Regions from separate parts of the Bradyrhizobium sp. LeoB3 genome, predicted to be linked through region 2. Evidence: predicted binding sites of a transcription regulator. Region 2 holds the regulator's gene; the other holds the start of a gene.

Region 1 (10,243 bases), on a different contig from region 2:
TGCCGAATTTCGACCACAGCGGCTTGACGTTCCTGACACGATGGAGGTCCTTGCCGATGGCGGACTCGCGCCAGGCGTTTTCATACTCCACGAGCTCGTCATTGGCGCGGCCGGCGCCGATCGCCGCCGCCACATGCTCCGCAGCGAGCATGCCGCTGCCCATCGCGTTGTGGACGCCCTTGATGCGCGGCACGTTGACGAAGCCGGCCGCGCAGCCGATCAGCGCGCCGCCCGGGAAGGTCAGCCGCGGCACCGACTGGTAGCCGCCTTCGGTGATGGCTCGCGCGCCATAACCGAGCCGCTTGCCGCCTTCGAGCACGGCGCGGATCGAGGGATGCGTTTTGAAGCGCTGGAATTCGTCGAACGGCGACAGATACGGATCGTCGTAGTTGAGATGCACGACGAAGCCGACCGCAACGCGGTTGTCGTCGTAGTGATAGAGGAACGAGCCGCCGCCGGTGGAATTGTTGAGCGGCCAGCCGAAGGAATGCTGAATCAGGCCCTTCTGGTGCTTGGCGGGATCGATCTGCCACACCTCTTTCAAGCCGATGCCGAATTTCGGCGGCTCGCTCTTGGCATCGAGCTGGTACTTCGCGATGAGCTGCTTCGACAGGCTGCCGCGCGCGCCTTCGGCGAACAGCGTGTATTTGCCGACGAGCTCCATGCCGCGAGTGTAGGAGTCCTTGTGCGAGCCGTCCTTGGCGATGCCCATGTCGCCGGTGGCGATGCCGCGCACATTGCCATTGTCGTCATAGAGCACTTCGGCGGCAGCAAAGCCCGGATAGATTTCGACGCCCAGCGCTTCCGCCTTGGGCGCCAGCCAGCGGCAGACATTGCCGAGCGAGCCGATATAGCAGTGATGATTGTTCATCAGCGGCGGCATCATGAAGTTCGGCAGCCGGATCGCGCCCGCGGCCGTCATCCAGTAGAAGCGGTCGTCCTTCACCTGGGTCTTCAGCGGACAGTCGGCATCCTCGCGCCAGTCCGGAATCAATTTGTCGAGCGCCGCCGGATCGATCACCGCGCCGGAGAGGATATGCGCGCCGACCTCGGAACCCTTCTCCACCACGACGATGCTGAGATCGGGATTGAGCTGTTTCAGCCGGATCGCAGCCGAGAGGCCCGACGGTCCGGCGCCGACGATCACGACGTCGAATTCCATGGATTCGCGGGGCGGTAATTCTTCGGTGCTCATGGTCTCTTCTCAGCCCGGTTGAGAACGCTTCTAATTCGTTAGGCTGCGTTGTTTCCGATTTTTGTCGCGAGGACAACCATTGAAATGCATTTCGCGACGGCGCGATGCATCCTAAATTGCGGGCGGAGGACTTGTATCCCACCATGACGCCCGAGCCCGCCCCTACCTTAAAGCAATTGCTGGCCTTTTACCTGGAGGCCGGGGTCGATTGCGCGCTTGTTGACGAGCCGATCAACCGGCTTGCGGAGGCCGAGCCTGTTCCCGCCGCACCGCCGCGCGAGGGGGCGTCGCCGCGTCCTCAGCGCGAGATGCCGCCTGCGGCGCCGGCAGTTCCGCGCAGCGAAATCACCATCGCGCCGGATGCGGCGGTTGCGTCTGCACGCGAGGCGGCACGGACCGCGCCGACGCTGGACGCGCTGCGGACGCTGCTGGCGAATTTCGACGGCTGCGCGCTGAAGCATACCGCGACCAAGCTTGTGTTCGCCGACGGCAATCCGGCGGCGCGGGTGATGTTCGTGGGCGAAGCGCCCGGGCGTGACGAGGACATCGAGGGCCTGCCCTTTGTCGGCCGCTCCGGCAAGCTCCTGGACCGGATGATCGCGGCGATCGGGCTCGACCGCAGCAAGGCCTATATCGCCAACGTGATTCCGTGGCGGCCGCCCGGCAACCGCACGCCGACGCCGCAGGAGACGCAGGTGTGCCTGCCCTTCATCCAGCGCCAGATCGAATTGGTGAATCCCGACGTGCTGGTCACGCTCGGCAATCCCTCGACACAGGCGCTGATCGGCACGCGCGAGGGCATCATGCGCACCCGCGGCAAATGGTTCGACTACGACACCGGCACCCGGACAATCCGCGCCATCGCTACCTTCCACCCCGCCTATCTGTTGCGCTCGCCCTCCTACAAGCGGATGTCATGGCAAGACCTCCGCGCCATCGCGAAGGCGCTGGGGCAGCAGAGTTCGTCCTCATCCTGAGAGACCGTAGGATAGGCACGCTGCGCTTTGCCCACCCCACGCTTTCCCCTCATCCCGAGGAGCCTGCGCAGCAGGCGTCTCGAAGGATGGGGCCACGGGCGAGACTGGGGCCTCATGGTTCGAGACGCGCGAAGACGCGCTCCTCACCATGAGGGGCTGACGGCGAGAAACAGGCCTACGGCCCCTTCGGCCGCACGATGGCCCAGCCGATCCTGAGCAGCGGCTGCCGGCCGTTGACCAGCCATTCGAACGATCGCGGCACTTCCGGCACCAGGTCCGGGAAGCGTTGCGCGATCTCGGGCGGCGGCGCGCCCGACGTATCGGACGCGCGCCAGACGATCAGTCCGCCGGTCTCATTAAGCTTCGCCGGCGAGAGCCAGGGCGTCCGCGGCCTTCCGTCGAGCAACAGATGCGGGCGCCGCGGGTCCATCGCGATCAGACGCGCCAACTCGGGATCGCCGGCCACCGCGCGCAACCGCTGGTTGGTGCGCCGCTCAAAACTGTCGGCGAAGAAATGCCCGATCGAGGCCGCCGGCATCGAGGTCCGTACTTCGGCTGTGCCGGTCCAGGGCACGAACAGCGTCGCCGCGACGACGGCCAAGGCCGGCGCGGCAATCGCCGCCGCCCAGGCCGAGCGCAACAACCGCTGGCGGTAGAGATGGATGAGATCGCCGGCATTGACGATCACGGCCAATCCCGACAGCAGCAGCGCAACGCCGGCGCCGCCGACCACGTGGTCGAGATGGAACAGGCCGGCGAGCAGGCTGCCAATCAGCGCCGGCGCGAAGGCGAAGAAATAGACGAACTGCCGTCCCAGGGGATCGAGCGGCGGCCGGCCGATGATCGGCGCCTCCTCCGGCTTGCGGGCGAACCAGGGAGAATTGACGACAAGGAGCAGCGCGATGCCGGCCATCGACACCACCAGGCCGCCGAGCAGCACGCCGGAGCGCGTCACCCGCGCACGCAAATCCGCGACATCAGGCAGCGGCGGCAGCGTCACAACATCCGAGCGCATCAGCCAGATCAAGTAAGGCAGCGCCAGCACGATCACCACGAGCAGCGCAAACAGCGGATCAAGCGAGGCCAGCGTGCGGCGTCCGCGCGCGGTCGCCAGCGCAAAGGCCAGGACCAGCAGGATCATCCCGATCGCCACCGGTGTCGTCAGCAGCAACAGGCCGCAATCGATCGACCACGCAAACCAGGCGCTGCGCCGGTTCTGGCCGAACAATTGCCAGGAATGCAGCAGCAACAGCGCCCAGAGCGGTCGCGCCAGCACCAGCGGCCCGAACTCGAGGCCGGGCGAAGAGAACGCAGTGACCGTCATCGTCAGCAGCACGGCGAGGACCGCCTGCTGTCCGCCGATGATGGCGCGGCCGAGGTGATAGAGGCTCACGAAGGTCGCGATCGCGCAAATCTGTGCCAACAGATAGATGCCGAAGACGTGATTGCCGGCGGCGCGGAATGCGATGTCGGCGAGCCAGAACGCGAGCGGCGGGCCGAGATCGGTGCCGACCTGGTATTCGCGGCCGAAGGCGAGCACGGTCGCGACATCGCCGGGCGGGCTGCGATAGATCAACAGCGGCACCAGCAGCCACAGCGCGGCCTGCGCCAGCACCACGATCCAGACCACGAGCCGCGGCCGGGCGCGGATCAGTTCGACGACCAGGGAGGTGAAACGCATGCGCCCAAAATGCCCGGAACCAGCCCTGTGTGCGGCCTCAATCGATCCCGAGATTGATAAAGGGCCGACGCGATGGAGGCAACGGGGCTAGGCAGCCGTCGCCTCGGCCTCGATGGTCGGGTCCACCGTGAAGAGATCGGGCTCGATCGTTTCCGGAAAATGCTTCTGCCGCGCGGCGATCACGGGCGCGAAGAAGCTGCGGTGATGCGCGCTCGGGCCGAGGCGATCCAGCGCCTCCAGATGTTCCGGCACCGCATAGCCCTTGTGCTGTTCGAAGCCATAGCCGGGACAATCCAGCGCCAGCGCGCACATCAGCCGATCCCGCGTCACCTTGGCGATGATGGAAGCGGCTGCGATCGACATCACGATGCCGTCACCGCCGATCACGGCCTCACAGTCGCAAGTCACGGCGACCTTGTCGCGGCCGTCGACGAAGACATGCTTGGGGGCCTCCGGCAGCGCCTGCACGGCGCGCGCCAACGCCCAGAGCGAGGCGCGGAGGATATTGTCGCGATCGATTCGCGCCGGCGAAGCGAAAGCCACCGCAAACGCCGACGTCGCGCAGATCTGCTCAAACAGCTCTTCGCGCCGTTCCGCGGTCAACCGCTTCGAATCGTCGATGCCTTTCGGAATCCGCTTCGGGTCGAGCACCACGGCCGCGGCGACCACGGGACCTGCCAAGGGACCGCGTCCGGCCTCGTCGCAGCCGGCAATCGGCCACACCCCGCGCTTGATCAGCGCGCGCTCGCGCCGAAAGCTCGGCGGCGTCACCGCGATCACGCCCTTTGCCGGTTTGACCGGCTTTTTCTTCTCAGACTTGTCCCGACTCATGGGCGCGACTGTGCTGAAGCAGCCGCCGCCGCGCAACCGGGAACCCGGCGCTCGTCCCCATTATTCAATGGAGGTGTTCAGAATAGGCTCAATTGCTCGCCGCTCTGCTTGGGCTTGACGAAATGGTCGGTCGTCAGCTTCGAGCGGCGCTTGTTCAGGCCGAGCTTCTCGCAGGCGATCTCGAACCTGCGGCCGATCATCCAGGCCATCGGCCCGGTGCCCTTCATCCGCGTCCCCCACTGCGAGTCGTAGTCGCGCCCGCCGCGCATATCGCGGATCAGGGTGAAGACGTGACGGTAGCGGTCCGGGTAGTTCGCGAGCAGCCATTCCCGGAACAGGTCGCGCACTTCCAGCGGCAGCCGCAGCAGCACGTAACTTGCTTCCTTGGCGCCGGCATGCGCCGCCGCATCGAGGATGCGCTCGATCTCCGAATCGTTCAGCGCGGGGATCACGGGCGCCACCATTACGGTGGTGGGGATGCCGGCATCCGAAAGTCGCTTGATCGCCTCCAGCCGCTTCGGCGGCGTCGAGGCGCGCGGCTCCATGGTGCGCGCCAATTTGGCATCGAGCGTCGTCACCGACAGCGCGACCTTGACCAGATTGCGCTTCGCCATCCGCTGCAGGATGTCGATGTCGCGCACGACCAGCGCCGACTTGGTGACGATGCCGACCGGATGACCGGCGCGCTCCAGGGTTTCGAGGATGCCGCGCATGATCTTGTGTTCGCGCTCGATCGGCTGGTACGGATCGGTGTTGGTACCGATCGCGATCATGCGCGGCTCATAGCCCGGCGCGGCGAGCTCCTTCTCGAGCAGCGCCGGCGCATCAGGTTTTGCCAAAAGCTTCGATTCGAAATCCAGTCCTGGCGACAGGCCGAGATAGGCATGGGTCGGCCGCGCGAAGCAGTAGACGCAGCCATGCTCGCAACCTCGGTACGGATTGATCGACCGGTCGAAGCCGATATCGGGCGAGTCGTTGCGCGCGATCACCTTGCGCGAGGTGTCGAGCGAGACAGTGGTCTTGAACGGCGGCAGGTCTTCCAGGCTCTGCCAGCCGTCGTCGAACGTAACGCGCGCCTCGGCCTCGTAACGGCCGCTGGCATTGGATTGCGCGCCGCGGCCGCGCCGCCGTTCGCGCTCGATCGCGACCGCGAGTTCGGGAAACGCGGAGGGCGCACCCGCCGGTGTGGAGGGCGCCGTCACCGGCGGGTGCTTGAGGGCATGAGAGGATGCTCGGCTCATGCTCCGAAGCTAGCACGCCTTGAGAACAAATCAAGAACACATTCGCGAAATTCCACAGCGGCGCTGCCGCAAAAAACTGCACCCTTACGGCTGTTTTGATTGTGACAAGGTGATAACAATTTTCGAGCTTTCCACCCATTTTGAGCCAACGAAGCCTCTGTCGATGTTGAGCGTGATTATTCCGACCGAGGGCGACGAGCGGACCGCAGTCGCCACCCTTGCGGCGCTGGTGCCGGGCGCCGCGGCCGGAGTCGTGAAAGAGGTGCTGCTGGTGGATCGCGCCAAGGACGGCGCCAAGACCGACGTGATCGAGCGCGTCGCCGATGTCGCCGGCTGCCGCTTCATGGCCTTCGACGGCAGTCGCGCCGCAGCGCTGGCGGCCGGCGCCCGTCAAGCGCGCTCGCCCTGGCTGATGTTCCTGCATGCCGGCGCCGTACTCGACAGCGGCTGGATCGAGGAGACCGCCCAGTTCATCCAGGGCGTCGCGATGAGCGGCCGGCCGCGCGCCGGCATCTTCCGCTACGCCCGCTCGCCCTACACCGACGCACGCCTGCGCGACAGCTTCAAGTTCGTCGCCCGCATGCTGACCGGCCCGACTGCCGAACAAGGCCTCCTGATCGCGCGCGATCACTATGAGCAGCTCGGCGGCTACCGCCCGGATGCCCCCCGCTCCGAGGCGCGGCTATTGCGGCAGCTCGGCCGCTCCTCCCGCACCATGCTGCGCAGCCGGATCATCGTGGCGTAGTTCCTTCCGCTTCCCTCGTCATTCCGGGATGCGCCAAAGGCGCAGGCCCGGAATGACAGCGCCTGATACTTGCCAAAGTCAAATAATTATTTGACAATGGCAATTATTGAGGTGCCCCTATGTCAGAGCCGGATTCCGAAATCCAAATCGCCGCGGTGCGGGCGTTCAATCGCTTCTACACCCGCAAGCTCGGCGTCCTCGACCAGCATTTATTGAAAAGCCCGTTCTCGCTCAGCGAGGCGCGGGTGCTTTATGAGCTGGCCCATCGCGAGGAGATATCGGCAAAGGAGATCGGGACCGAGCTCGGGCTCGATCCCGGCTATCTCAGCCGCATCCTGCAGAAATTCGACGAGGACGGGCTTTTGACCCGACGCCCGCTCGCCTCCGACCGCCGGCAATACCAGCTCGGCCTCACCGCAAAGGGGCGGCAGACCTTTACCAGGATCAACCGCACCTCGCATGACGAGGTGGCGGCGATGCTGGCACGGCTTCAGCCGGACGATCGCGTCCGCCTGACCGGAGCAATGGGCACGATCGAGCGGCTGCTCGGCGAGACCCAGCCGTCGCGCGCGGTGCTGCGCGATCCGCGGCCGGGCGATATGGGCTGGGTGGCGCAGAGCCATGGCGCGCTCTACGCCAGCGAATACGGCTTCGATTCATCCTTCGAGGCGCTGGTCGCCGAGATCGTCGCAAAATTCCTGACCTCGTTCGACGCCTCGCGCGAACGCTGCTGGATCGCCGATCTCGAAGGTGCGCCGGTCGGCTCGGTGTTCCTGGTCAGGCATTCCGACGACATCGCCAAGCTCAGGCTGCTCTTGATCGACCCGGCCGGGCGCGGCCAGGGACTCGGCAGGCGGCTGGTTGGCGAATGCATCAGCTTCGCCAGGGCCTGCGGCTACCGCAAGATCACGCTCTGGACCCAGAGCATCCTGATCGCCGCGCGAAAAATCTATGAGGACGCAGGCTTCGTGCTGGTGAAAAGCGAGCCGCATCGCAGCTTTGGGCAGGACCTCGTCGGCGAGACCTGGGAGCGGACGCTGTGAAGTTGACGCGTCGCGATCCACCGCGGCGCGTCACGCCGGAGCTGCTTGCCTTCCATATCAAGCAAGCGCACGCGCTCAGGGCCGAGGCTTATCGAGATATGATGCGCGCGTTGTGGGCGCGGCTGCTAAGGATCACCCACAAGCGGTGCTCAACCTAAACCGTCGCGCCTTGCGCCTTCGGCCGGCGCAGGTGCTCGTCCAGCCGCGGCATGATCTCGACGAAATTGCAGGGGCGCGTGCGGTAGTCGAGCTGCGCCGCCAGAATGCCGTCCCAGCCGTCGCGGCAGGCGCCGGGCGAGCCCGGCAGGCAAAAGATGTAGGTCGCCCCCGCAACGCCTGCGGTGGCGCGGCTCTGGATCGTCGAGACGCCGATCTTGGCGTGGCTCAGCATGTGGAAGGCGATCGAGAAACCGTCCATCCGCTTTTCGAACAGCGGCTCGATCGCTTCCGGCGTCACGTCGCGGCCGGTGAAGCCGGTGCCGCCAGTGGTGATGATCGCATCGACGCCGGCGTCAGCGATCCAGCGCGCCACGACCGTGCGGATCGCCTCGACGTCGTCGGTGACGATCTCGCGCGCCGCGAGCTTGTGGCCGGCGGCCGTGATGCGATCCGCCAGAGTCGTTCCGGACTTGTCGTCGGCGAGCGCGCGGGTGTCGGAAACCGTCAGCACCGCGATATTAAGTGGAATGAACGGTTTCGTTTCATCGATCGAGGCCATAACACTTATTCTCCCCGTCATGCCCGGGCTTGACGATCACCATCCAATTCTCACAGCGCCCCGGCGCCAAAGGTGTTGCAGGCCGACACCGTGCCTTGCTGGTAGCCGGTCATGAACCATTGCCGCCGCTGCTGCGCCGAGCCGTGGGTGAAGGAGTCCGGCACCACCCTGCCCGTCGCCTGCCGCTGCAGCGTATCGTCGCCGATTGCGGTTGCCGTCTTGAGTGCCGCGTCGATGTCGCCGGCCTCGAGGAAGCCCGGCCGCTTCTTCTCCTCGCGGTTGACCCAGACGCCGGAGAGGCAGTCGGCCTGCAGCTCGACCTTCACCTGCAGCGCATTGGCCTCGGCCTTGCTGTCGGCCGCCTGTTGCAGCCGCGTCACGCGTGGGATGATGCCGAGCAGGTTCTGCACGTGATGGCCCGCCTCATGGGCGATGATATAGGCCGCGGTGAACTGGCAGGCGCTGCCCGAGCAGCCACGGAACCGCGTCTCGACCTCGCGGAAGAAGGCGGTGTCGAGATAGATGGTCTTATCCGGCGGGCAGTAGAACGGCCCCATCGCCGACTGCGCCATGCCGCAGCGGCCGCCATTGGTGGCGTTGCGGAACAAGACGATCTTCGGACCGGTGAAGGTCTGGCCATTGGCCTGGAAGATCTCGGTCCAGCGATCGTCGATCTCGCCCAGGATGCCGGAGATCATGCTGCCCATTTCGTCGGTCGGCGCGCCGGTCTTGCCGGAGGCCGTCCGGCGATCGGTCTGGTAGGTCGGCGCCTGTCCGCCGCCGGTCAGGATTTCGGCGCCGCCGATCAGGATGCGCGGGTCGATGCCGAAGGCGTAGCCGAGCAGGCCGAGCACGATGATGGTGCCGATGCCGAGCCCGCCGCCGCCCATGGGGATGCCGAAGCCGCCGCCGCCTCCGCCGCCACCCTGGTCGCGACGATCCTCGATGTCGTCGCTGCGACGGAAATCATCGTAACGCATGGCGGTTTTCCCTTAAGTCCTAACCTGTGTAAACGCGGAACAGACGTAAAATTTCCGTTCCGTTAATCAATAGCCTGCCCGGCAATTATTGCCTAGTGCGACGCGCACCATCCGCGCATGGCTGATGCGGCCAACGTCTTCACGAATCGCATCAGCTTGCCTGCAACGAACTCGATGTCCGATTCCGCTGTCGCTGGCGCAATTCGCATAACGCATGCTGCGAGGCAGCACTCGATTTCAAATCCGAAAACGCTGCACGATCGAAATGCGCAGAACTTGTCGCGTGCCATTTTCGATTAAGTCGTTTTTTACTTTGGCGGGTCATGGTGGCGCCAGTCGGTTGTTTAGTCCCGCGTCGCCGACAGCGTCGCCTGAGTCAGAGTTATGAGTCATGGTTGAGTCGCGTCGCGGGGCGTCTGCAAGGGCGCCCCGCACTAAATTTGAATCCACGTCTCCGAGTCGAATCGTCATAGGCGATTGCGTCGCCGAGATGTCGAAGCTTGCAGCCGGTTCTGTCGACGTCGTGTTCGCAGACCCACCCTACAATCTGCAGCTCAAGGGCGACCTCAAACGCCCCGACGAATCCCATGTCGATGCCGTCAATGACGACTGGGACAAGTTCTCCTCCTTTGCCGCCTATGACGACTTCACGCGCGCCTGGCTGCTCGCCGCGCGCCGCGTCATGAAGCCGTCGGCCACGATCTGGGTGATCGGCTCCTATCACAATATCTTCCGCGTCGGCGCCATCATGCAGGACCTCGGCTTCTGGCTCCTGAACGATATCGTCTGGCGCAAGTCGAACCCGATGCCGAATTTCCGCGGCCGCCGCTTC
Region 2 (10,243 bases):
GCGTCGGCAGCGAGGCCTTGAAGGGCGGCGATGCCGATGCCAACGCGGTGGCGCTGCTCAGCGTGCTCAATGGCGAGCCGAGCGCCTATCGGGATGTCGCGCTGCTCAACGCCGCCGCGGCGCTGATCGTCGCCGGCCGTGCCAAAGATTTGAAGGAAGGCGTCGCGCTCGGGACCAATTCGTTGGATAGCGGTGCCGCTGCCGCGAAGCTCAAACATTTGATCGCGGTTTCCAACAGCTAGAGCATGATCCGGATCATGCTCATAGAGACATAGGGTCCGCGATGTCCGACATCCTGAAGAAGATCGAAGCCTATAAGCGCGAGGAGATCGCCGCAGCCAAACGCGCGCATCCGCTGCCCGAGATCGAGGCGCGCGCCAAGGCCGCGTCGCCGCCGCGCGGGTTCGTGCGCGCTATCCGCGAAAAGCACGCTCGCGGCGATTACGCGCTGATTGCCGAGATCAAGAAGGCCTCGCCATCGAAGGGGCTGATCCGCGCCGACTTCGATCCGCCTGTTTTGGCAAAAGCCTATGAAGCCGGCGGCGCGGCCTGCCTGTCGGTGCTGACGGACACGCCCTCGTTCCAGGGCCATCTCGACTTCATGGTCGCGGCGCGCACGGCAACCAATCTGCCGGTGCTGCGCAAGGATTTCATGTTCGACACCTATCAGGTGGTCGAAGCCCGCGCCCATGGCGCCGACTGCATCCTGATCATCATGGCCGCGCTCGATGACGCAGCGGCCAAGGATATCGAGGACGCAGCGCTCGCGCTTCAGATGGACGTGCTGGTCGAAATCCACGACCGCGCCGAGCTCGACCGCGCGCTGAAGCTCCGCTCGCCGATGATCGGCGTCAACAACCGCAATCTCCGCACTTTCGAGACCACGCTCGCGACCAGCGAGGCCTTGGCACCGCTGATCCCGAAGGAGCGGCTGATGGTCGGCGAAAGCGGCATCTTCACGCCGGACGATCTGTCCAGGCTGGAACGCGTGGGCATGTCGACCTTCCTGGTCGGCGAGAGCCTGATGCGTCAGGCCGATGTAACAGCGGCAACCCGCGCGCTGCTCGCACGCAAAAGCGCGCCGCGCGCCACCGGAACCCGTTAGAGCGATGGCGGAGAAGTCAAAGGGCGGTCCCGCCCTCACCCATATCGATGCCAGCGGTGAGGCACGCATGGTCGACGTCTCCGCCAAGCCCGCGACCGAACGCACAGCCGTCGCCGAAGGCCGCGTCATCATGAGCAAGGCAACGCTCGAGCTGATCGTCTCAGGCAATGCCAAGAAGGGCGACGTGCTCGGCACCGCGCGCATTGCCGGCATCATGGCGGCGAAACGGACCTCGGAACTGATCCCGCTCTGCCATCCGCTCGCGCTGTCGAAGGTGACGGTCGATATCGAGCCGGACGAGAAACTGCCGGGCTGCATCGTGCAGGCGACCGTCAAGGTCACCGGCCCGACTGGCGTCGAGATGGAGGCGCTGACCGCGGTCTCGGTCGCCTGCCTCACCATTTACGACATGATCAAGGCGGTGGAACGCGGCGTCCGCATCGAAGGGATCCACCTCGTCGAGAAGCAGGGCGGCAAGTCCGGCCACTATCGCGCCGCGGATCGCTGACGCGTTACGTCACGACTGCGCTGTCACGCGGCTGTGACCGGATCGCCCGGACTGCGCCATCGCGTGCGGTGTTACATTTGGCGTAGCCCTTTGAAGGAGCAACGCTATGTGGGCCTTCAAGCTTCTTGGTGCGGCCGCGGCACTCTGCGTCCTCAGTGCGCCGGCGATGGCACAGCAGGTGATTTCCGAGCCCGGCTATTGCGCGCAATTCTACCCGAACGCCAATTGCCAGAACAAAGGTCCGGGCAACCCCTATACAGGCGGCTATCAGCGCTACATCGAGCAGGGTTACGGGATGTGGGCTCAGGATCCACCGATCCGGTCGGTCGGCAAGCGCCCGCGGACCCACCGCTCGGATTCATCCGCCATCCGCGCGCGCTGAACCTGATTGAATCCTGTAGGGTGGGCAAAGCGCAGCGTGCCCACCTTTCTTGCACCGCCCGCGGACGGTGGGCACGCTGCGCTTTGCCCACCCTACGATTCCTGCCTGAGGCCCGTCATGGCCGGGCTCGTCCCGGCCATCCACGAAGAGGCTTGCACAGCAGCAAAAGACGTGGATGCCCGGGACAAGCCCGGGCATGACGAACCCTGAGACGGTCCTCCCGCGTCAACGTGATGTTCAGTTCGGGATCGTCCGCTTCGGCGCGCCCTTGGCGTCGGCGTTGACGGTGACGCCACGCAACAGGTTGTAAGCAGCGTTCAGCGCCTTGTCGTTCTTCTCGTCAGGCGGGACGAAGGATTGCGAGCCGGTCTGCTCGGTGCCTTCGGCCGCCAGATGCCCGCGCATCGAGGCCTCGCCCTTGATCTCGGCACGCGTCTTCAATTCGTCCGGCACATCCTGCAGGATCTCGATATCGGGCGCGATGCCCTGCGCCTGGATCGATCGGCCCGACGGCGTGAAATAGCGCGCGGTGGTCAGTGCCAGCGCGCCATTGCCAGCCCCGAGCGGAATGATGGTTTGCACTGAGCCCTTGCCGAAGGTGCGGGTGCCGATCAGCGTCGCGCGCTTGTGGTCGTGCAGCGCACCGGCCACGATCTCGGAGGCAGAGGCCGAGCCGCCGTTGATCAGGACCACAAGCGGCTTGCCCTTGGTCATGTCGCCGCCGCGCGCGGTGAAGCGCTGAGTCTCCTCCGGCAACCGGCCGCGGGTCGAGACCACCTCGCCGCGCGCCATCAGCGAGCTCACCACCGACACCGCCTGGTCGAGCAAGCCGCCGGGATTATTGCGCAGGTCGATCACATAGCCGGCAAGCTTGTCCTGCGGGATCTCCTTGGAGATATCGGCGATCGCCTTGTGCAGGCCCTCGGTGGTCTGCTCGTTGAACGAGTTGATCCTGATATAGCCGATATTGCCGCCATCGGTGTGGAAGCGCACCGGGCGCACACGGATGATCTCGCGGGTGATGGCGACGTCGATCGGCTTGTCGGCATCCTTGCGGATGATCTTCAGCTTGGTCTGGCTGTTGGGCGGGCCCTTCATCTTGTTGACGGCCTGATCCAGCGTCATGCCCTGGATCTGTTCGTCATCGATCTGGGTGATGATGTCGCCCGACATGATGCCGGCGCGCGAGGCTGGCGTGTCATCGATCGGTGCTACGACCTTGATGAAACCGTCTTCCATCGTGACCTCGATGCCGAGGCCGCCGAACTCGCCGTGGGTGGTCTCCTGCATGTCGGTCCAGCCCTTCTCGTTCATGTAGCGAGAATGCGGATCGAGCGAGGAGATCATGCCGTTGATCGCGCCCTCCATCAGCTTGGAGTCGTCGGGCTTCTCGACATAGTCGGTCCGGACGCGCTCGAACACGTCGCCGAACAGATTGAGCTGGGAATAGGTATCGGAGCGGACCGCGGCCTTGGCGACCGCAACCAGATTGGCGCCCTGCGGGGCGGTGACGAGAAGGGTAAGGCCAGCACCGGTCACCGTGCCGAGGAGAAAGCCAAAATTCCTGCGCATGCGTGCGATCCTTCCCGCTGTAGCCGCCACGACTGTGATGAATCGTCGTTCTCACCCGACGTGGACAAACACACAATGCCTTTTTGGTCGGATCAAGGCCAATTGTACCGGAGAAATACCGTCGCTCACGACATCGTGCGTTGCTCGTGCGCCGCTATGGACGTCCCTCCTGGAGGCCGCTCTGCCAGGTCGACGGATTGGTTCCAAAGCCGCGTTTGGCGCGCGTGCCGAGCCAATAGCCGAACTGCGGCGGAACATTACGGAATGGCCCGTCCACGCCAAGCTTCAGCGCGGCGTCCATCGGCCAGTTCGGGTTGTTGAGGATTTCGCGCCCAATCGCGATCAGATCTGCCTGTTTTTCGCGCAGGATCTGTTCCGCCTGGTCACCATGAATGATGAGGCCAACGGCCATGGTGAGGATGTCGGCGTGACGGCGGACGTATTCCGATAGGGGCACCTGGTAGTTGTACTTGATTTCCTTGCCGAGGATCGGCGCCATGTCGGTGATGCCGCCGGACGAGCAATCGATGACATCGACGCCTTTCGCCTTGAGGATGCGGGCGAGCCGTACGCTCTGCTCCGGGCCCCAGCCGGCATTGTCCTCCACCGACAGCCGCACGAACAGCGGCTTGTGGTCGGGCCAATAGCTGCGCACCGCCTCCGTCACTTCGATGATGAAGCGCATGCGGTTCTCTTCCGAGCCGCCATACTCGTCGGTGCGTTGGTTTCCGCGCTCCGACAAGAACTCATGCACGAGATAGCCGTGGGCGCCGTGCAATTCGAGCACGTCGAAGCCGGCCGCGTTGGCGCGGCGCGCGGCCTGGCCCCAGGCCTGCACGAGGTCCTTGACCTCACTGCGCTCCAGCGCCCGCGGCACCGGCCAGCGTGCACTGTGCGCGATCGCGCTCGGCGCGACCGGGGTCCAGTCGTCCCAATCCTCGATGTCAGGCGACCGCTGCAGCGGGCCATCACCTTCCCACGGGCGCGTTGCGCGCGCCTTGCGGCCGGAATGGCCGAGCTGGATGCCGGCAACCGCATTCTGCTGCCTGATGAAGGTGACGAGCCGATTGAGTGGCGCGATGAACTTGTCGTCCCAGATGCCGAGATCACCGACCGTGCCGCAGCCGCGCCGCTCGACCTTGGTCGACTCGACAATGACGAGCCCCGCGCCGCCGGCGGCGAACTTGCCCGCATTCATCAAATGCCAATCGGTCGGAAATCCCTTCACGGCCGAATATTGATGCATCGGCGGCACCACGATCCGGTTCTTCAGCGTGATGCCGCGGATCGTCATTGGTGAGAACAGGAGCGTATCGGACATGGTTTTCCTCGCATCACCGGACATCGTTACCCGCTATTTCACCGGGGTCGGTTTCCTGCCGCGAACGATATATGTGCCGTCAATGACGGCAAAGCCGAAATGCGGGAGGCTTCCATGCCCAATCGGCGATTGCCGAAGCACGAGTCTTGCGCTCGTCCGTCGCACTTATGCTCCACCCGTTGCCAACTGCCGCGGTCATTCCGGGGCGGGCGCAGCGCGAGCTATGATGTGCAATTGCACATCAGAGAATCCATTCATCCGCTGGCGCAAGCTGCGAAATGGATTCCGGGCTCGTCCTTTGGACGCCCCGGAATGACAGCCTCCGTCATTGCGAGCGGAGCGAAGCAATCCATGCCTCCGTTCGCTGCGCTATGGATTGCTTCCCGGAGCCTGTCATCGGGCGGCGCTTCGCGCTTATCCGTTGGCTCGTAGTGACGATGTGGTTGCTTTGGGTGCGACATATCAACCCGACGGGCAAATCAGCAGAAACGTATCCAGACTATCAGCGAAAAACATTTCGCTTTCGCCGTCGGGCAAAATCAGTGATTTAACTCCGCGCGTCTCACCCAAGAGAGGGGCGGCTCGCGATCGTCACGAACGTTGCGGTGAGATGCGGTGGACGCGATGGGTGTGACTGACGAGCACGCGCATTACGGACGGCGAAGTCGTGTGGTCCTGGCGCCCCGACGCTGGCGCTAAGTTTCGTGCGAACACATTCGCACTAGGCGACGGTGGCAAGAAAGCCCGGTCACCGGGGAGAGTACGAAGTAAGCCGTAACACCATCGCGCAGGGAAGGCCGGAATGCTTCGGTTGAACCTGTGGTCCTACTCCCGTGCTTTTTGTCGCACGGGACCCATGGGTGCAACCGGCACCCGGCTTTCCCTGCGCCCTCTGTTCGATGAGAGGGTGAAACGAACGCAAAGCTCGGGCGCAATGCGCCGCGAGAATGTGGACTCACATCCTCAAGCTGTTTGAAAATTGAATCGGACGTTCCCCTCGTCGACCCATAACCACAGGACTTTGCTGTGTGCTCCGCTACCACTGCTTGCTCGCGCCACCACAACTCCCTGTGGTTATGGGTCCCCGCCTTCGCGGGGACGACATCGGTGTGTGTGACCCGCCTGGCTGATACAATCGAAGACATTGCCGGCCCCTCGGGATTTTCGTACACAGCCGTCGCCATGACTCAACCGTCCCTTTCCCCCGGCTCCGCCGACGTCCTGTTGTTCGACCTCGGCCGCGTCGTGCTCGATATCGATTTCGGCAAGGTGATGACCACCTGGGCCGGCCATGCCGGCTGCGAGCCCGGCGAGCTCGCCACCCGCTTTGTGATGGACGAGAGTTACAGACATCACGAGGTCGGCAAGATCGATGACGCCGCCTTCTTCGCAAGCTTGCGGCAGTCGCTCGGCATCGGCATCTCCGACGCCCAGTTCCTGGAAGGGTGGAACGCGATCTTCGCCGGCGAGATGCCGGGAATCGCCGAGCACCTGGCGCGCGCCAAGACGCGTCTGCCGCTTTATGCTTTCTCGAACACCAATCCGCCCCATATCGAGCATTTCTCGACAGCCTATTCGGACGTGCTCGGCCACTTCCGCCAGATCTTCTTCTCCTCGACGATCGGGCTACGGAAACCTGACGCGGACGCCTATGACTACGTGATAAAGGCGATCGGCGTGCCGGCCTCACGCATCGTGTTCTTCGACGATTCCGCAGAGAACATTCGCGGCGCACGGGCGATAGGTCTCACGGCCATTCACGTCACATCGCCGGATGATGTGACGAACGCGCTTGTCGCGCTCGGAATTTAGGAGTTGCCCGTGGCCCTGATGCCGGTCGCCGATGCGCTAGCCGCGGTCCTCGCCGGCGCGGAACCATTGCCGGAAGAGATGGTCGCGCTCGATGCCGCCTATCACCGCACGCTTGCCCGTGACGTCGCGGCAAAGCGTACTCAGCCGCCACTGGCGATGTCGGCGATGGATGGCTATGCGGTGCGATCCGCCGACGCCGCCGACTTGAGCGCGCGGCTGAAGGTGATCGGCGAAGTCGCCGCGGGCCGGCCGTTCGATCGGGAACTTGGTCCGCGGGAAGCGGCACGGATCTTCACCGGAGGCGTCATTCCCGCCGGCGCCGATGCGGTCGTGATCCAGGAGGACACCCGGGTCGATGGCGATCACATCACCATCACCGAGGCCGCTGTCGCCGGGCGGCATATCCGGCCCGCCGGCGTCGATTTCCGCGAGGGTGACGTGCTGCTGAGGCGCGGAAGCCGGCTGACCGACCGCGCGCTGTCGCTGGCGGCGTCAATGAACTATCCGGAACTCCCCGTGCGGCGCCGACCCAAGGTCGCCGTGCTCGCGACCGGCGACGAACTCGTGATGCCGGGCACCTCTCCGGGTCCAGGCCAGATCGTCTATTCCAACGGCTATGCGCTGCGGGCGATGGCGCGTGCGGAAGGCGCTGAAGCGATCGATCTGGGGGTCGCCGCCGACACGGTTGCCGCCACCACTGACGGCATCCGCCGCGCGCATGCCGCGGGCGCCGACATCCTCATCACCACCGGCGGCGCTTCGGTCGGCGACCATGACCTCGTCAAACCGTCGCTCGAGGCCGAGGGCGTGACCATGGCGTTCTGGAAGATCGCGATGCGGCCGGGCAAGCCGATGATGCATGGCCGGCTCGGCGCGATGCGAGTGATCGGCCTGCCCGGCAATCCGGTGTCGTCCTATGTCTGCGCCTATCTGTTCCTGGTGCCGTTGATTCGGGCCCTGCTCGGCCGCTCGGCGATTCATCACGTGACGGAAAGCGCCCTGCTCGGCCGCGATCTCGCCGCCAACGATCAGCGCGAAGATTATCTTCGTGCGCTACTCGAAGAGCGCGACGACGGCACGCTGATCGCAACGCCGGTCACCAAGCAGGACAGTTCGCTGCTTGGGAATCTCACTGCGGCGCAGGCACTTGTGATCCGTCCGCCATTCGCGCCAGCCGCAGCAAAAGGCGCGCCTTGCGACATTCTCCGATTGCCCGAATGACGTCGCGACCGACACCTGCCCGAGCATCTCTGGTCGCGTTCACCAGAAATTAAGTGGTTGCGGAACACATATCGAACATATAGTGTCCGTTCATGATTTGTTTCGAAACTCGCTGTCTACGAATGGGAGTGCGTGACTCCCGAGATCAGCTCTTCTCAAGTCTCGGATCGAACGACGCTACCAACCGGGGGAATGCTCGCGATGCTTACGCGCAAACAGTATGAACTTCTGCGTTTCATCAACGAACGGCTGAAAGAGGCCGGCGTGCCTCCTTCGTTCGACGAGATGAAGGACGCACTCGACCTGCGCTCGAAGTCCGGCATCCACCGCCTGATCACGGCGCTGGAGGAACGGGGCTTCATCCGCCGCCTGCCGAACCGCGCCCGCGCGATCGAGGTGATCAAACTGCCCGAGCTCTCCGCCGCCGGCAACGGTCGCCGCGGCTTCACGCCAAGCGTCATCGAGGGCACGCTCGGCAAGCGCACGACCAGCGCGGCCGTGGCCGAGGATGATGGCAACCGTCCCGTCGCCGTTCCCGTGATGGGCCGGATCGCGGCGGGTACGCCGATCGAGGCGCTGCAGACCCGCAGCCACACCATCAGCGTGCCGCCCGACATGCTCGGCTCCGGCGAGCACTATGCGCTCGAGGTGCGCGGCGATTCCATGGTCGAGGCCGGCATCCTCGACGGCGACATGGCGCTGATCCAGCGTAACGACACCGCCAACACCGGCGACATCGTGGTGGCGCTGATCGATGAGGAGGAAGCGACGCTGAAGCGCTTCCGTCGCCGCGGCGCGTCAATCGCGCTTGAGCCTGCCAATGCGGCCTACGAAGTCCGCATCCTGCCGCCGAACCGGGTGCGGATCCAGGGCAAGCTGATCGGGCTTTATCGCAAGTACTGAGCCGACGAGGACGCAGCAGCTCGTCTGGTACTTTGGTGGGTGCTCTGCCCTCAAGGACACTGACAAGAACGATTTAGAGTGATTAGAATAAGAGCCCCGGTAAGTTCGCCGGGGCACTCTCGGTGCAAGGAGATGTCCGGCAGCGCCTCCTATCGTGTTTGTGAACGGCTAGAGGGCGCGGGCCGTACAAATGCCAAGAACGGAGCAGAGGCTTATAAGTTATCGTCCACTCTGATAGAGGCCTGCGCCTCTTCCCAGGCACGGGTCGGCTATCTCGAATGAGGAGCAATCCGATGTGTGACTATAGCCTGCACGCCGTGGCGACGCGTCCCGCCCAAGTCGGAGAGACGCTTATCACCACCACCTTCCGCGGTACCTCGACCCGCGGCTTCGCTTCGGAAAGCGATCCGACGGTCGCAGTCTGCATGCTTCCCGGGACCGAACTCGCGTTCGCCGATAACGTCCGCTACGACAATCGCTGGATCTGGACCAAGACGACCGGCTTCCGTGTCGGCAAGTTCAACCAGATCGATGCGCATATTCGGGATCGTCATCACGACGCGATCGAATTCCCCGATGGCAGCCATGTGCTGGTGACCCAGCTCTGCGAAGGGCAGCGGGCCACCGTGCTGCAATTGCCAGTGACGCATCATGTTGCAGAGCCGGCACCGAAGGCGGTCGAGCAGCGCCCCGCGCCGAACCCGCTGTTCATCGGCTGAGAGCTTCGGGCAGCGTGCGCCGCCGGTCTCGGCCGGCGGGACGTTGCCGCGGGTGAAAAGCAAAGTATTCGAGCGGCCCCGGAGGCCATCCGGGGGCGCATGCGGTTTTTTGTTGAACTATTCGCAAGGGGCATGATCGGTGGTCACCAAGATCACATGGCAAAAAGCCGGACGGGTGGCCCAGCCCGGCCGATACATGTTCAGGTTCGGCTGGCTCACCGTCGCAGCGGAAGATCTCGCGATCTGGGAGCGATTTCCGGATGCGAGCTTCACGCTCGTGCAAGTGCCGTCGCATTCGGGCGGTCCGGACGAATTTCGGCTCGGCGCCTTCGAGCTGCCGGCCAACGCCGGTGGAGATTGACGGGAGCGCTCAGTCTTCCGGCTGCAGGTCGGACTCGGACGGGGTCGCATCGATGGCGCGCGGCGCGGGTGCCCCTTGGATCCGGATCGTGGTCTCGGGTTCGCCTTCGCCTGACACCGCAGGCGACCACGGCCGGTCGAGGCCGGCGGGCTTGACCGCATCGATGACGAAGCCGTTCCGGTTCCGCCGCAGCGCCAGCCCGCCCTGCCGCCGCAGGCGCTCGGCATCGATGACCGCCGCCGCACCGCCTTGTGGCACCGGCCGTGCGGTCACGATCAGCACCGCCCGTTCGCAATCGTCCGCGAGCGCCTCGGATCGCTGCGTGAGCGCGATGAACGC

Evidence for each region. Region 2 encodes LexA, which represses DNA repair genes until DNA is damaged. Its sites were predicted from a motif close to TGTTCNNNNTGTGTTCNG; they were not measured.
Region 1: ACZXDY_RS09025 (PA0069 family radical SAM protein) is a predicted target of LexA. The motif match lies at 5,947-5,964, and genes of this name have one in related genera.

Annotation. Positions count from the first base shown of each region.
Region 1 is NZ_JBVBEF010000008.1:57,895-68,137, reverse strand. It holds gene ACZXDY_RS09045 (electron transfer flavoprotein-ubiquinone oxidoreductase) at 1-1,195, opposite strand, end outside; gene ACZXDY_RS09040 (uracil-DNA glycosylase) at 1,339-2,172, shown strand; gene ACZXDY_RS09035 (glycosyltransferase family 39 protein) at 2,348-3,853, opposite strand; gene ACZXDY_RS09030 (ribonuclease HII) at 3,941-4,684, opposite strand; gene ACZXDY_RS09025 (PA0069 family radical SAM protein) at 4,762-5,925, opposite strand; gene ACZXDY_RS09020 (glycosyltransferase) at 6,089-6,670, shown strand; gene ACZXDY_RS09015 (bifunctional helix-turn-helix transcriptional regulator/GNAT family N-acetyltransferase) at 6,790-7,713, shown strand; gene ACZXDY_RS09010 (RSP_7527 family protein) at 7,710-7,871, shown strand; gene moaB (molybdenum cofactor biosynthesis protein B) at 7,868-8,431, opposite strand; gene ypfJ (KPN_02809 family neutral zinc metallopeptidase) at 8,482-9,411, opposite strand; gene ACZXDY_RS08995 (DNA methyltransferase) at 9,803-10,243, shown strand, end outside.
Region 2 is NZ_JBVBEF010000003.1:19,349-29,591, forward strand. It holds gene trpD (anthranilate phosphoribosyltransferase) at 1-242, shown strand, start outside; gene trpC (indole-3-glycerol phosphate synthase TrpC) at 284-1,105, shown strand; gene moaC (cyclic pyranopterin monophosphate synthase MoaC) at 1,110-1,613, shown strand; gene ACZXDY_RS04165 (hypothetical protein) at 1,720-1,995, shown strand; gene ACZXDY_RS04170 (S41 family peptidase) at 2,233-3,567, opposite strand; gene ACZXDY_RS04175 (NADH:flavin oxidoreductase/NADH oxidase) at 3,722-4,888, opposite strand; gene ACZXDY_RS04180 (HAD-IA family hydrolase) at 6,071-6,700, shown strand; gene ACZXDY_RS04185 (molybdopterin molybdotransferase MoeA) at 6,710-7,921, shown strand; gene lexA (transcriptional repressor LexA) at 8,123-8,824, shown strand; gene ACZXDY_RS04195 (hypothetical protein) at 9,118-9,543, shown strand; gene ACZXDY_RS04200 (hypothetical protein) at 9,683-9,904, shown strand; gene ACZXDY_RS04205 (ComEC/Rec2 family competence protein) at 9,914-10,243, opposite strand, start outside.